DNA from 4 places in the Lysinibacillus sp. FSL K6-3209 genome. Region 1 is predicted to be linked to each of the others. Evidence: riboswitches for the same ligand, from Rfam matches in the RefSeq annotation. Region 1 holds a riboswitch; each other region holds the start of a gene.
What was found. Region 1 has a riboswitch for cobalamin ahead of MHH88_RS19800 (iron chelate uptake ABC transporter family permease subunit). Riboswitches for the same ligand answer to the same signal wherever they lie in the genome.
Positions count from the first base shown of each region.

Region 1 (3,215 bases):
TTCGTACCCTTATGCTACGTGGAAATTGTTCAAAAATTGTTTGAGTGACTGGCACTTAAATAGGTTAAATAGGGTTTGCCTGTTAGTGGGTGTGTTTGAATATCGGCGCATACTCCAAAAACATCACGCAGTAGTTTAGGCGTTAACACTTCTTCTGGCGTACCATATTGAACGATACGTCCTTGTTGTAAAACATAAATGTAGTCGCAGTACATTGCTGCCATATTTAAATCATGTAAGGCGGCGACAACCGTCAAATGCAGTGTTTGAATTAAATCCATTAGTTGTAATTGATGCTGGATATCTAAATGATTTGTCGGCTCATCTAAAATAAGTATCTGTGCTTGCTGTGCAAGTGCACGCGCAACCATTACTCTCTTCTTTTCCCCTCCAGAAAGGGAAGTAAAACTACGTGTTTCTAAATGGGCAATACCTGTTTGAGACAAGGCTTCTTTTACAATATTAAAGTCTTCCTTATTGTCCAGCTCAAAAAGCTTTTTATGCGGCGTTCTTCCCATACTCACTAAATCTTTTACTAGAAAGTCGAACAACACAGGCGTTTCTTGACTGACAACTGCTAATTTCTTTGCAATGACTTTACTCGATTGCTTAAAAATATCTTGCTCATTTAATAGCACTGTACCGTTTTCTGGCTTTAATAAACGATACATATTTTTTAGCAATGTAGACTTTCCACTTCCATTAGGACCAATTAACCCAACAAACTGCTTATCTTTTATTTGTATACTTACTTTCTCTAATATGCATTGATCATGAATGGAGAATGATACATCCTTTGCTTCTAATGTCATAACCTTTAATCTCCTTCACCAAATGAATAATTGTTTCGACGTAATAGCCAAATGAAAAATGGTCCTCCACAAAAAGCAGTAATAATACCAATCGGCATTTCTTCTGGGGCTATTAATACACGTGCAAGTGCATCCGCCCAAACTAGAAAAATCCCCCCTAACAATGCACTTATGGGGATAACATGTTTATAATTAGAGCCAACTAGCAAGCGTACGATATGCGGAATAATTAAACCAACAAACCCGATGGAACCACTTACTGCAACGAGCACACCTGTCAGTAAAGATACGAGTACTATTAGCTGTATGCGAAACTGTTGAAGATTCACCCCTAACGTGACGGCCGCTTCTTCCCCAAGTAATAATAAATTCAAATTTCGATAGTATAGCCACAACAATCCAAATACGATAAAAAAGACAATGACTGGAATAAATAAATTACTCCATTTTGCTCCTGCTAGACTGCCTAACATCCAATACATAACAGCTTTAATACCGCCCTCTTCCTTAGACATCATTAACATAAAATTCGAAGTGGCAGATAAGATAAAGGACACCGCCATCCCCGCTAGTAAAAGGCGAAAAATCGAAATACGGCCTCCTACACGCGACAACAAAAATACCAAAACAATTGCAATAAAAGAGCCTAAAAAAGCTGAGACTGAAAGGGCGTAGATGCCTAAAAATGAAAACGCCCCTAAAATAATGACAGCTGTTGCACCGACTGTCGCTCCAGAAGAAATACCTAAAATATACGGATCAGCTATCGAATTACGGACTAGTGCTTGAACAGCAGCACCAGCAACAGCTAAACCTGCACCAACAACAGCCGCTAGGATAACGCGAGGAACACGGATTTGCCATATAATAATCTCTTGCGAGCGACTCCAATCCGCCTCTACAGAACTAGAAAAAAATGGCATTTTCGAAAGAATTACTTTCCATACATGTAACGGCGTAACTGACACAGACCCAATCATAATGGCCACTGTCATAGACGCAATAAGCGCTAGAAAAAGGGTCAAAGAAAATAACATAAATTTTTTATTCATTTGGTTATGAACTCCTTATCAATCATGATAAAGACGAAGCAATAAAAAAAGGCATTCTACGCATACATGCATAGAAATACCCTTAGCTAAACAAATTAGGAGAAATATCCATCAATTGTCCGTAATTGCTTGCATCCTCGTGGGCATTACAGGTATGAACTAACTGGCAGGTCTCCTGGCTCCGATTCATCGTATCTACGATTGCCTTCCCATTTAAAAACAGTGGCTACAATATCATAGAACTCCTCGTTACAGTTGCGGGACAGCGTCGGATTTACACCGACTTCCCTTTTAAGTGATGCTCGTGTTTACAAGCGTCACACCATTAGTATCTGAAATTTTAAAATTATGACGATTCTATCATACATCATTATCGTAGTCTATTATTTCCTTCATTTAGGAATCTAACTTTCCTCTTTTCAAACTAAATCCATCATTTCTGCACATTTACTTGTTACATTAAAGACACATCAAATCGAAGGAGGAAATTCATATGGTGGTAAATAAAAATCGGCTCCTAATGATAGTGGCAGCAATTGCTTTACTAATACTTTCAGCTTGTGCTGATAATACAGCGAAATCAGAATCTGTTCATAGCGACAAAACAGACCACGGCGAAGAGATGGATCATGGGGATGAAATGGATCATTCCATGATGAATCATTCAAGCTCTGGTGAAGTTCCAGCCACTTTAAAAACAGCCGAAAATCCAAAATTCCCTGTCGGCAGTAAGGCTATTCTTACAGATGGCCATATGTCAGGAATGACAGGAGCCGAAGCGACAATTGTCGGCGCTTACGATACGACAGCATATATTATTTCATTCGAGCCTACTACTGGTGGTAAGACAATTGAAAATCATAAATGGGTGATTCATGAGGAATTAATCGACCCAGGTGAAGCACCTTTATCTCCAGGAACAGAAGTAAAAACAGATGCTACACATATGACAGGCATGGAAAATGCGACTGTACGCATTGATGATGCAGTACAAACGACTGTCTATATGGTCGATTTTGCTTTAACAACTACTGGTGAAGAAATGAAAAATCATAAATGGGTGACTGATAGCGAGCTAGCGACAAAATAATGAGGTTGGGACAAAAGAGAAAAGGTGTTAGATTGATGGCAGTCAATCTAACACCTTTTTTGCTACGCCGTTGTTGTCCGCTACGGCGGTGCTTTCCGCTCAGCACCGTAAGCTGCAACCCTCGCTAACGCGCGGTCTGTTACGTCTTACATTGTGTGCTGTTCTGAGCAGGAGTCACCGCTTCCGCTACCAACAACTAGTGAACACTTCTAATTTTTTATTTATTGCAAAAGCAAGAAAAGATAAGTTCTCCATATAGCA
Region 1 is NZ_CP150264.1:4,071,634-4,074,848, forward strand. It holds gene MHH88_RS19795 (ABC transporter ATP-binding protein) at 30-812, opposite strand; gene MHH88_RS19800 (iron chelate uptake ABC transporter family permease subunit) at 818-1,864, opposite strand; cobalamin riboswitch at 2,012-2,206, opposite strand; gene MHH88_RS19805 (YdhK family protein) at 2,358-2,954, shown strand.

Region 2 (3,215 bases), 1.1 Mb from region 1:
AATAAGAGATCCTAAAAAAGAACTAAAAATAACCCCTGTTAAAATAAGTGTTTCCATTTTCAGTGCACGGTCGACTATTCTGGCAAAGCTCATGACAGCTACCATTGTTAGTACCGCACCCACCATACTAAGCGTTGGTAATGCATACAGTCCGACAACAGGTATCGAGATACCAAAAAATAGTGTCACCACAGCACCTACTGACGCTCCCGAAGATACACCTAGCGTATATGGATCTGCCAATGGATTCTTTAACAACCCTTGGAAAGCTGCCCCTGCAATCGCCAACGATGCGCCAACAAGTCCTGCCAGCAATACGCGTGGCAACCTAATTTTCCATAAAATATTAGCGGCTGTTTCATCTGCCGCCCTATTCCAAAATACTTCAAATGGAATATGAACCGAGCCTATTGATACGCCACACCAGATGCTAACAAGAAGTAACGTTATGGCTGTAATATAGGCTAAAAATGCTCTATTCACTCGAAAGCCTCTGGATAGACGGCTTTCGCTAACTCTTCAAGCCCATCTGCTAAACGCGGACCTTGACGACTTGTTAAATTTTCATCTACTTGTACAATTGCTTTATTTTTTACAGCTGTAATAGTATCAAAGCCTGCACGTTGTGGAATTTTCGTTAAAATATCTGGCACATAATCGTATGTGACAACGATGACATCTGGATTTTTTGTAATAATTTGCTCCGCATCAATTTTGAACCAACCAGTTGTATCAGCTGCAATATTTTCAGCATGAATCATATTTAGCATTTCCTGCATAAATGTATCCTTACCAGGTGTGTAGATTTCAGGCTCATCTGACGTTTCGACAAAGACTTTCTTTGGTTCCACATCTTGCAAATTCGCTTGGATTTCTTCCACTTTGACTTTCATATTAGCAATAATTTTTTGTGCCTCCGGTAACTTACCAGTTGCGCGTCCTAATTGCTCAATCGTCGTATAAGTTTCATTAAAATCGCTTGCATTCGCCACTACAAATACCTTTACACCCGCTGCTTCAAGCTGATCCATCGCTCCATCTAACGAAGCCATTCCTGATTCATGAGCAAACACAATATCTGGCTGTAAGGCGATAATTTGTTCAATATTGAATTCCATACTGCCGACTTTTTCTTTTTTAGCTGCCTCCGGTGGATAATCATCATAATCATTGACGCCGACAATTTCATCATCTAGGCCAAGCCCAAATAATATTTCTGTATTACTCGGAATAAGAGAAACAATTTTTTCAGGCGGTGCTTCTAGCACGATATCTTTGCCAGTAGCATCTTTTATTGTCACTGGAAATGTTGCTTCTTCTTGTTTGGTTACTTGTTGCTCCTGCTGTTCTGATGTAGATTGCTCGTTTTTCGGTTGTGCTCCACATGCTGCAAGTAAACCCATTGCCAAAAATGCTGATAATCCTATCTTCCAATACTTTTTCATTGAGAATCCTCCTTAGATTGTATGTGCATTTTTTAGCTCTGTTAACTTGATTGATCGATAGTATGTTGATTGTCATTATTAAATATGGGGATTGCTCACCTTTTATTTTCAATGGTTATCGATAGTCGCCTTACAAAACATAAAAAAAGCCCTCGTCCATTTAACGAGAGGCGGGCTTGCACAAAAAACCACCATCCTATCCTCGTAGGCTGAAATGTAATGTTCTATAAAGGCAGGTCTCCTGGCTCGTGCTCCAAATGCTTTTTCATGCCTTCCCAAAATAACTTTCAGTGGCATCCATTGAAAAAACTCACACTTACAGTGGCGGGACCGCATCGGAATTACACCGATTTCCCTTTTCACTTTACTTAAGTAAAGAACCTTTATAATATTCAGTTGATTTTATTATACATGAAAATAGAAATAGGGAACGATAAAAAAAGTGACACCATTCTGGGCGCTTCAAAAATTGTGTGCGTGCCTGACACCCTAAAGACGGTAGATAAACTCACAAAAATTTGAGTTTATCTACCGTCTGATAACTTATTAAAAGGCTTATTCCCCTACATAATATCTGAAAAATACTGGACCGTTTTCATGGGTGCACCAATTTCACGCAATGCCCATGTATTTTCTAAATATATATCTGCTAGCTTTTCGTATTTGCCGCCAAATTTAGCTGCCCATTCGACTGCTACTACACTTTCATAGAGATGAGCCATTTTTTCGGCTACTCCCTTTGCTTCGTATGATTTAGTCGCTTCATCCAGACGACTAAATGTTTGTAATGTACCTTCTAATTTCACTAGCTGCTCTTCCACAATTTGTACTAATGAGCCATTTGCTAATTTAGTCAACCGCTCGTGCATTACTCGTACAAATAATTCATGGGCAAAATATTTATCGACTAAGCGAATAAGCTCTAATGCTAAAATATTCGCTGTACCTTCCCACACCGTAAGTACTTGCGCATCTCTTAGCAAACGAGGCGTAACAAAATCTTCAATAAAGCCATTTCCCCCATGTAATTCAATCGCTTCGCTTGCATAATGTACCGCTTGTTCAGCCGTTTCTTTCTTCATAATGGCGATATTCAAGCGATTAAGAACCATATCCTGCTCATCGCCCTGACCACTTGTTACCTTGTCATACAATTGAATAAGGTCAAAAACAGTAGCCACTTCTACATGGACCTTCGCCGCATATTTCCCTAATGTATCTTGAATCATAGGATATTGTATTAAAGGTTGCCCGAATGCATTCCGATTAGTCACATAATGCTTCGCCTCTAAAAATCCGCGACGCATAATACCGATAGAAGCCACTGCATTGCAAATTCTAGATAAATTAAGCGCCTCTAGCATATAATAGATTCCTTTGTTCGGTTCTCCAACGACATATGCTAAAGAACCATCAAACTCCACCTCACCTGATGGCACTGCTCTCACACCGAGCTTATCTTTTAAACGACGAATGCGAAGGTTGTTTATCTTACCATTGTCTAGACGCCAAGGGACCGCAAATAATGTTAAACCTTTCGAGCCTGTAGATGCGCCCTCAATGCGTGCTAAAACCATTGCCACACCACACATTCCTACATTCGATGCAAAATATTTTTCTCCGTACATAAGATAATGCTGTCCATCTTGTCTAGCCTTTACAATATTTGCACCAACATCCGAACCACCTTGCCGCTCTGTTAAAAATGTTGCTCCCTCATATAACTCTGTATCCCCTGTTGCACAAACATGTGGTAAAAATCGTTGCTTC
Region 2 is NZ_CP150264.1:549,735-552,949, reverse strand. It holds gene MHH88_RS02740 (iron ABC transporter permease) at 1-483, opposite strand, end outside; gene MHH88_RS02735 (ABC transporter substrate-binding protein) at 480-1,445, opposite strand; cobalamin riboswitch at 1,659-1,845, opposite strand; gene MHH88_RS02730 (acyl-CoA dehydrogenase family protein) at 2,009-3,215, opposite strand, start outside.
Region 2: linked by a shared signal. The riboswitch ahead of MHH88_RS02735 (ABC transporter substrate-binding protein) and the one ahead of MHH88_RS19800 (iron chelate uptake ABC transporter family permease subunit) in region 1 are both predicted to bind cobalamin.

Region 3 (3,215 bases), 1.5 Mb from region 1:
AATGCAGTAAAAATAGGGAATCTGATTGTTACAACAGATAATGCTGCTGCCATCGGAGAAAAACCTCAAGATGTCGTATCGGCTCCGGATACATTAACGGCCTATTTAACTGGGCGCGTCACTTTTCTAGAACAGCTTGCAGGCGATGCTCTACCCAGTCATATTATTCTTGCCAACTTTTCAGGTGATGAGGCGTGGTCTCGTTATGTCGTAGGACTTGCGCAAGTTTTTGAAGAAGCAGGTCTACCATGTCCACCTGTAAATGGCAGTTCAGAATCCAATATGCCGACAGTGCAATCGGGATTATCTGTAACCATGTTAGGTGAAATACAAACAAGGTCGCCATTTGTTCGTGACAACCTGATTTGGTATACGTATGGACTGCCACTCGTTGGCAATGAAGTGCTTGCGAAGCCTGAAGATGTGGCCCAACTACAACCCATTTACCAAGCTTGGCGCGAGGAAATTGTGCAACAAGTTTGGCCGGTAGGTTCTCAAGGCTTACAAGCAGAATTTTCAAGACTTTTTGGGCAGCAACAAATTAAAAGTTCGTTGGATGTAGGAAAAACAGCAGGCCCATGTGCGGTAATTTTACTAGGAATCAATCCAGAAAAAGAGCAACTGGCACAAAAAATTTTTACTAGAAATTTTGAGAAACTGCGTAAAACTGCATTGGAATAGGGCTTGCTTCGAGCAAAAGTAGCGTTTACGAGAATACAAGGGGCAAAACGCCTATTGAAACGTTAAACACAATATGTTAGATTTGTTTAGGAGTTAAAACACTATATATAGTATATTGGACAAGCGGTACCAGTATGGTTTAAAAGGGAATTCGGAAATAGAGATATCTAAAGCCGAAGCTGTCCCCGCAACTGTAAGTGCTGACAAATAATTAGGATGCCACTGTGAAAGAACGGGAAGGCAATTATTTGAAGGAAGCATGAGCCAGGAGACCTGCCGAGTTGTTCAAGACAGCAACACATCTTCGGGGATTGAGAAGTGGAGGCGAGAGATTTGTCCACTTCGATGTGTACATGTCCTTCATTTCCATTTCCGATTTTACAGCGATTACGCAACCGAAACATGGTGTGTAATCGCTTTTTTGTGTGCGCTGATAGAAAGGGAGAGAATGGGAATATGACAATTCAAATCGAACAACAGATGGCTAAGTTAAAGAAAAGTTACACAGAGGAGGAGCTTGAAAGCTTTGTAAGATTATCGGATAGATGGCTACGAAAAAATGACAATGCAACATTTGAAGCTTGGGCGGATGCGATGATTTTACAAACACTTAGTCTTATTGATGAGGAAGAGCCATATTGGACATTTGTTGCTGCCCAAATTTACTTAGAAAAATTGTATGATCAATTTGCTACCCGTCGTGGCGTTGGGGTGGAAGATGTCTATAAGGTATTTCCGGAGCAACTTGCTCGCTATACCGAGGCAGGGCTTTATCATGACTGTTTAACGACGAAGTATAGTGAACTAGAGCTAGTCGAGCTTGCGTCTTATCTTGAACAGAGTCGTGATGAACTGTTTACGTATATCGGATTAAAAACGTTAATGGACCGCTATGTTGTGCGTGATTATACAAAAACACCTGTAGAATTACCGCAAGAGCGTTGGATGGTCATTGCAATGACATTGATGCAAGATGAAACGGAAAACCGCTTAGAAAAAGTACGAGAATCGTATTGGGCGATGAGTAATTTATATATGACGGTTGCAACACCGACATTGTCAAATGCCGGAAAAACACATGGCCAGCTTTCAAGCTGCTTTATTGATACGGTAGATGATAGTTTACAAAGTATTTATGATACGAACACAGATGTTGCAACATTATCGAAATACGGGGGCGGTATAGGCGTTTACATGGGAAAAATCCGTAGTCGCGGCTCCTCTATTAAAGGGTTTAAAGGCGCATCTAGTGGAGTACTGCCTTGGATCAAACAGCTCAATAATACAGCGGTGTCAGTGGATCAGCTTGGTCAACGCCAAGGCGCAATCGCTGTTTATTTAGATGTTTGGCATAAAGATGTCTTTACGTTTTTAGATTTACGTTTAAATAATGGAGACGAACGATTACGCGCGCATGATATTTTCACTGGTTTATGTTTACCAGATATTTTTATGGAAGCAGTCGAAGCGCGTGGAGAGTGGCATTTATTTGACCCACATGAAGTACGTGAGGTAATGGGCTTCTCACTCGAAGATTGTTATGATGAGCAAAAAGGACAAGGCTCTTTCCGAGATAAATATGCGTCGTGCATTGCCAATCCACTATTAAGTCGAGAAGTGGTGCCGGCAATCGATATTATGAAGCGTATTATGCGTTCACAGTTGGAAACAGGTGTACCATTTATGTTTTACCGCGATGAAGTAAATCGCATGAATCCAAATAAGCACGAAGGGATGATTTATAGTTCAAATTTATGTACTGAAATTTTCCAAAACATGTCGCCAACGCAATTCGAATCCATTACGTTAGAAGATGATGTGATTGTGACACGTCGTAAGCCTGGAGATTTTGTTGTATGTAATTTATCTTCTGTCAATTTAGGGAAGGCTGTTCCGGCTGGTGTGTTAGAGCGTTTAATACCGATTCAAGTGCGCATGTTAGATAATGTCATTGCCTTAAATACTATTCCTGTGAAACAAGCGGAGCGTACTAATGCTCGTTATCGTGGAATTGGGCTAGGGACATTTGGTTGGCATCATTTACTTGCCTTGAAGGAAATTCAATGGGAGTCGGATGAGGCAGTTGACTATGCTGATAAATTATACGAGCATATTGCATACTTAACGATTCGTGCATCGAGTGCACTTGCGCGAGAAAAAGGTGCTTACCCATTATTTGAGGGCTCTGACTGGCAAACAGGTGCTTATTTTGACAAGCGTAGCTACAACAGTGACAAGTGGCAAGCATTGCGTGCGGATGTCGCGAATTATGGAATGCGCAATGGGTATGTAATGGCAGTAGCACCAAATTCATCGACATCCATTTTGGCAGGCAGTACGGCAACGATTGATCCGATTTTCCAAAAGAGTTACTCCGAGGAGAAAAAGGATTACAAAATTCCTGTTACAGTACCTGACTTATCACCCGTAACGACTTGGTATTATAAGTCTGCTTACTTTATTGATCAAAACTGGACGATTAAACAAAATGCAGCACGTGCCCGTCATATTGACCAAGGCATATCGCTTAATTT
Region 3 is NZ_CP150264.1:2,532,546-2,535,760, reverse strand. It holds gene MHH88_RS12250 (hypothetical protein) at 1-681, shown strand, start outside; cobalamin riboswitch at 789-977, shown strand; gene MHH88_RS12245 (ribonucleoside-diphosphate reductase subunit alpha) at 1,138-3,215, shown strand, end outside.
Region 3: linked by a shared signal. The riboswitch ahead of MHH88_RS12245 (ribonucleoside-diphosphate reductase subunit alpha) and the one ahead of MHH88_RS19800 (iron chelate uptake ABC transporter family permease subunit) in region 1 are both predicted to bind cobalamin.

Region 4 (3,215 bases), 1.7 Mb from region 1:
AATATTATAGTTAGGGGATTTTGGAATGACTTTACGAAAAAAAAGTATTTTTGGTTTTTCATTATTAAATTTAATAATGATTGTAGTGTTAATAATAGATCTTGCTAATTTAACAGCATTAGCATGGCTATCTACAATATTAACGATTATTGGTATCTCCATTACTTTATCCTATATCTTCTATGTTAAATATAAAGTGATTCAACCTATTAACCAATTATCTAATGCTGCGAAAGCAATTGCAGTAGGTAACTTTGACTCTGATGTCATTACTGTACAAGACAATAGTGAGATTTCAGAATTAGCAAATGCTTTTCTAGAGATGAAAGAGCAATTGCGTACGATGACACTAACAATTGCCAACAGTTCGACAGATTTATCTGCCAGTATCGAAGAATTGTCAGCCAGTACAAATGAAATTACAATGGCTGTTGAAGAAGTTGACCATCAAATGGAAAAAACGTCAAATGGCCTTAAACAAGCCGCACAATCGGCAAACAATAGTGCTGTTGCGATGCAGGAAACAGTGGACGGCATTGAGCGTATTTCGGTTGCCACACAGGATGTTTTCAACCACGCGAAAGAAGCGAATGATATCGCAGGAAATGGTGCAGAAATTTTGCATGTTGCGAAAAACCAGATGGAGTTTATTTCATCTTCAACAGATAAAACAAGTACCTTAATACAACAATTATCAAGTAAAATGACGGATATTAAAAAAATGACAGAAATGATTACAACGATTACAGATCAAACGAATTTACTTGCTCTAAATGCTGCGATTGAAGCGGCACGGGCTGGAGAACATGGGAAAGGTTTTGCAGTCGTTGCAGAAGAAGTTCGTCAATTAGCAGAGCAATCCAAGCACTCTGCCATTCAAATTGTGGATCTTGTAGTAGGTATTGAAAGTGATACGAAACAAGTTGCTGTGGCTGTGGAAGAAGACTTAAAAAATGTTCAACAGGGGGTCTATGTCATTGATGAAGCAACAAAATCTTTTGGCAACATTTCGCAGCACGTTAGCCAAATGACTGATCAACTCGAAGGCATTTCAACAACTGTAAATTACTTGTCAAATCGTGCAAATGAGGTAGCTAATCTCGTGTCAACAATTGCAGGGGGGATGGATCAATTGTCCAGCTATACAGAAGCTGTGCTACAGTCAATGGATGAACAAACGGCTTCCATGCAAGCAGTCAATCAAGTTTCGCAGGAATTAACGATACAGGCTGATGATTTACAAAAGATTACAAATCAATTTCATGTATAAATAAAAATGCATCGTTCTTTAGGTGACAGTTCGTGCATTGATAGCAATGCACATACTTTTATGCTGCTGTTTGACTTTAAAATACCACTACTTTACAATATAAAGTAATAGTTTAATAGGAATTTTCTAGCAAATTCCTTCACAACTGAATAGCGTGTAGTAAGAGGTGTAAATTGCGTGCAATTTACTTAAAAGGGAAGTCGGTGCAAATCCGACGCTGTCCCGCAACTGTGAATGTGAGCGTCTTTTCAAATTATGACCACTGTCAAACGACGGGAAGGTGAAAAGAAGCGATGACCATAAGTCAGGAGACCTGCCTGTTACGAGTACACACCATAAACCTACGAGGAATAGGAGGTGGCATGTTGACAAAACAGAATAATCTGTTCGTCACAGTACGTCAAACGACCAACACCAAAGGATGTAAAGGGATACGGCATCAAGCCAGATCGCTTCCATTGGTGCACTGTTTGATGTTATCGGATGAATGATATTTTTGAAGTACGATGGCCATAATCACGGATTTCCTCTACATTTGCAGGAAATCCGTTTTTTTTATGTAATCGATACCTTCGTTTTGAAAATATGTACGAGAAGAGGTGCAAGTATGACAAAAATTCAGGTATGTTCAACACGAGAAAAGAAAAATGTTGATATGAAGATTTGTAAGCAACCGCGCACGGAAGTTGCCAAGCAACGAAAAACGAGAATGGTTATTGAAGCACTAGTAGATCAGTTTTTAGCCACAGGGCTTATTCCGCACGATCGATTATTTGATTGCATTTTTTATAATAAAGACATTATTTGGATTCGAAATGATGACTATGAAGGATACTTATTTGCGAAAGCAAGTGTGGCTGATGAATTGAAAACAAAAAAGAATGGTTTTATGATGTATATGCCAACCAATCCAATCGTTTACGAAGTAAATGAGGAAGCCTATCATTTAATTACACGCATCGATTCAATTCGAGCTAAACCCAATTTGGATCGCCTGAATGTAGAATCGAAGCCTATTTTAAGTGCTGCAAGGGTCAATGATTTACTATGTTCGATGGTAATGCGTTTTTATCAGACGTATATGGAAGATTTATCGTTAGTAGCTCAAGAAAATCAAGACTATAGTAAAATACAACATTTACTAGACTATGTAGAGCGTGAATATGCTCAGTTTTTACAAAGTGTAAAAGAATTAAATGATTATCATTTAAATTGGCATCCACGTGGCAACGGTCATCAATTGTTACTCCAACGTATTGAGCAATTACAGATTTTAAAAAGTAAGCCTGGTTCGGTTCTTGTGGATTTCTCAAATCATCATGGGTATGTGATTGTGGAGTCAGCGAATTCTTTGAATAGGAAAACGAAAAAAGCGTTGTAGATTATATAAAATGTATTGGTACGCATGTTATGCAGTATTCGATTTTCTGTCAGAAAGGCATCGAAAAACATTCGATGCCTATTTATTTTATAGACAATGCATGGCTGCTTTTGCCTCATTCCATGGGACTGAATAGCCTTTTCCTTTCGCACAAAAAATGCTCGACGACGTATAGTCAGGATCAGCCTGTTTATTATAATTGATTTGTGCGATTATTGCCTCGCTATTATGACATCTATCATAGCCATCGAATTGTAAAGATAAAGAGCCTTTGCCATTCGTGTAAGCAGCGAAAGTAGTACTATAGTGCATAAATGTAGCAACAGGTACACGTCCTGTTAAAATGACTTGCTCCTCTGACAATATCGGAGAATCAAAAGTACCATCTGCTTGTTGGATATCGTTCATCATTCGCCCAATAAAATCATTGGATGCTTTCATTTTGAAGCGGTAATAGGGCTCAAGTAAGATATTCTCCGCTTGTTCTAGCCCTTGTCTTAATGCACGGAAAGTAGCTTCCCGAAAATCTCCTCCTTCGGTATGCTTGATATGCGCTCGTCCTGT
Region 4 is NZ_CP150264.1:2,404,617-2,407,831, reverse strand. It holds gene MHH88_RS11515 (methyl-accepting chemotaxis protein) at 26-1,270, shown strand; cobalamin riboswitch at 1,418-1,606, shown strand; gene MHH88_RS11510 (hypothetical protein) at 1,878-2,651, shown strand; gene MHH88_RS11505 (translation factor GTPase family protein) at 2,739-3,215, opposite strand, start outside.
Region 4: linked by a shared signal. The riboswitch ahead of MHH88_RS11510 (hypothetical protein) and the one ahead of MHH88_RS19800 (iron chelate uptake ABC transporter family permease subunit) in region 1 are both predicted to bind cobalamin.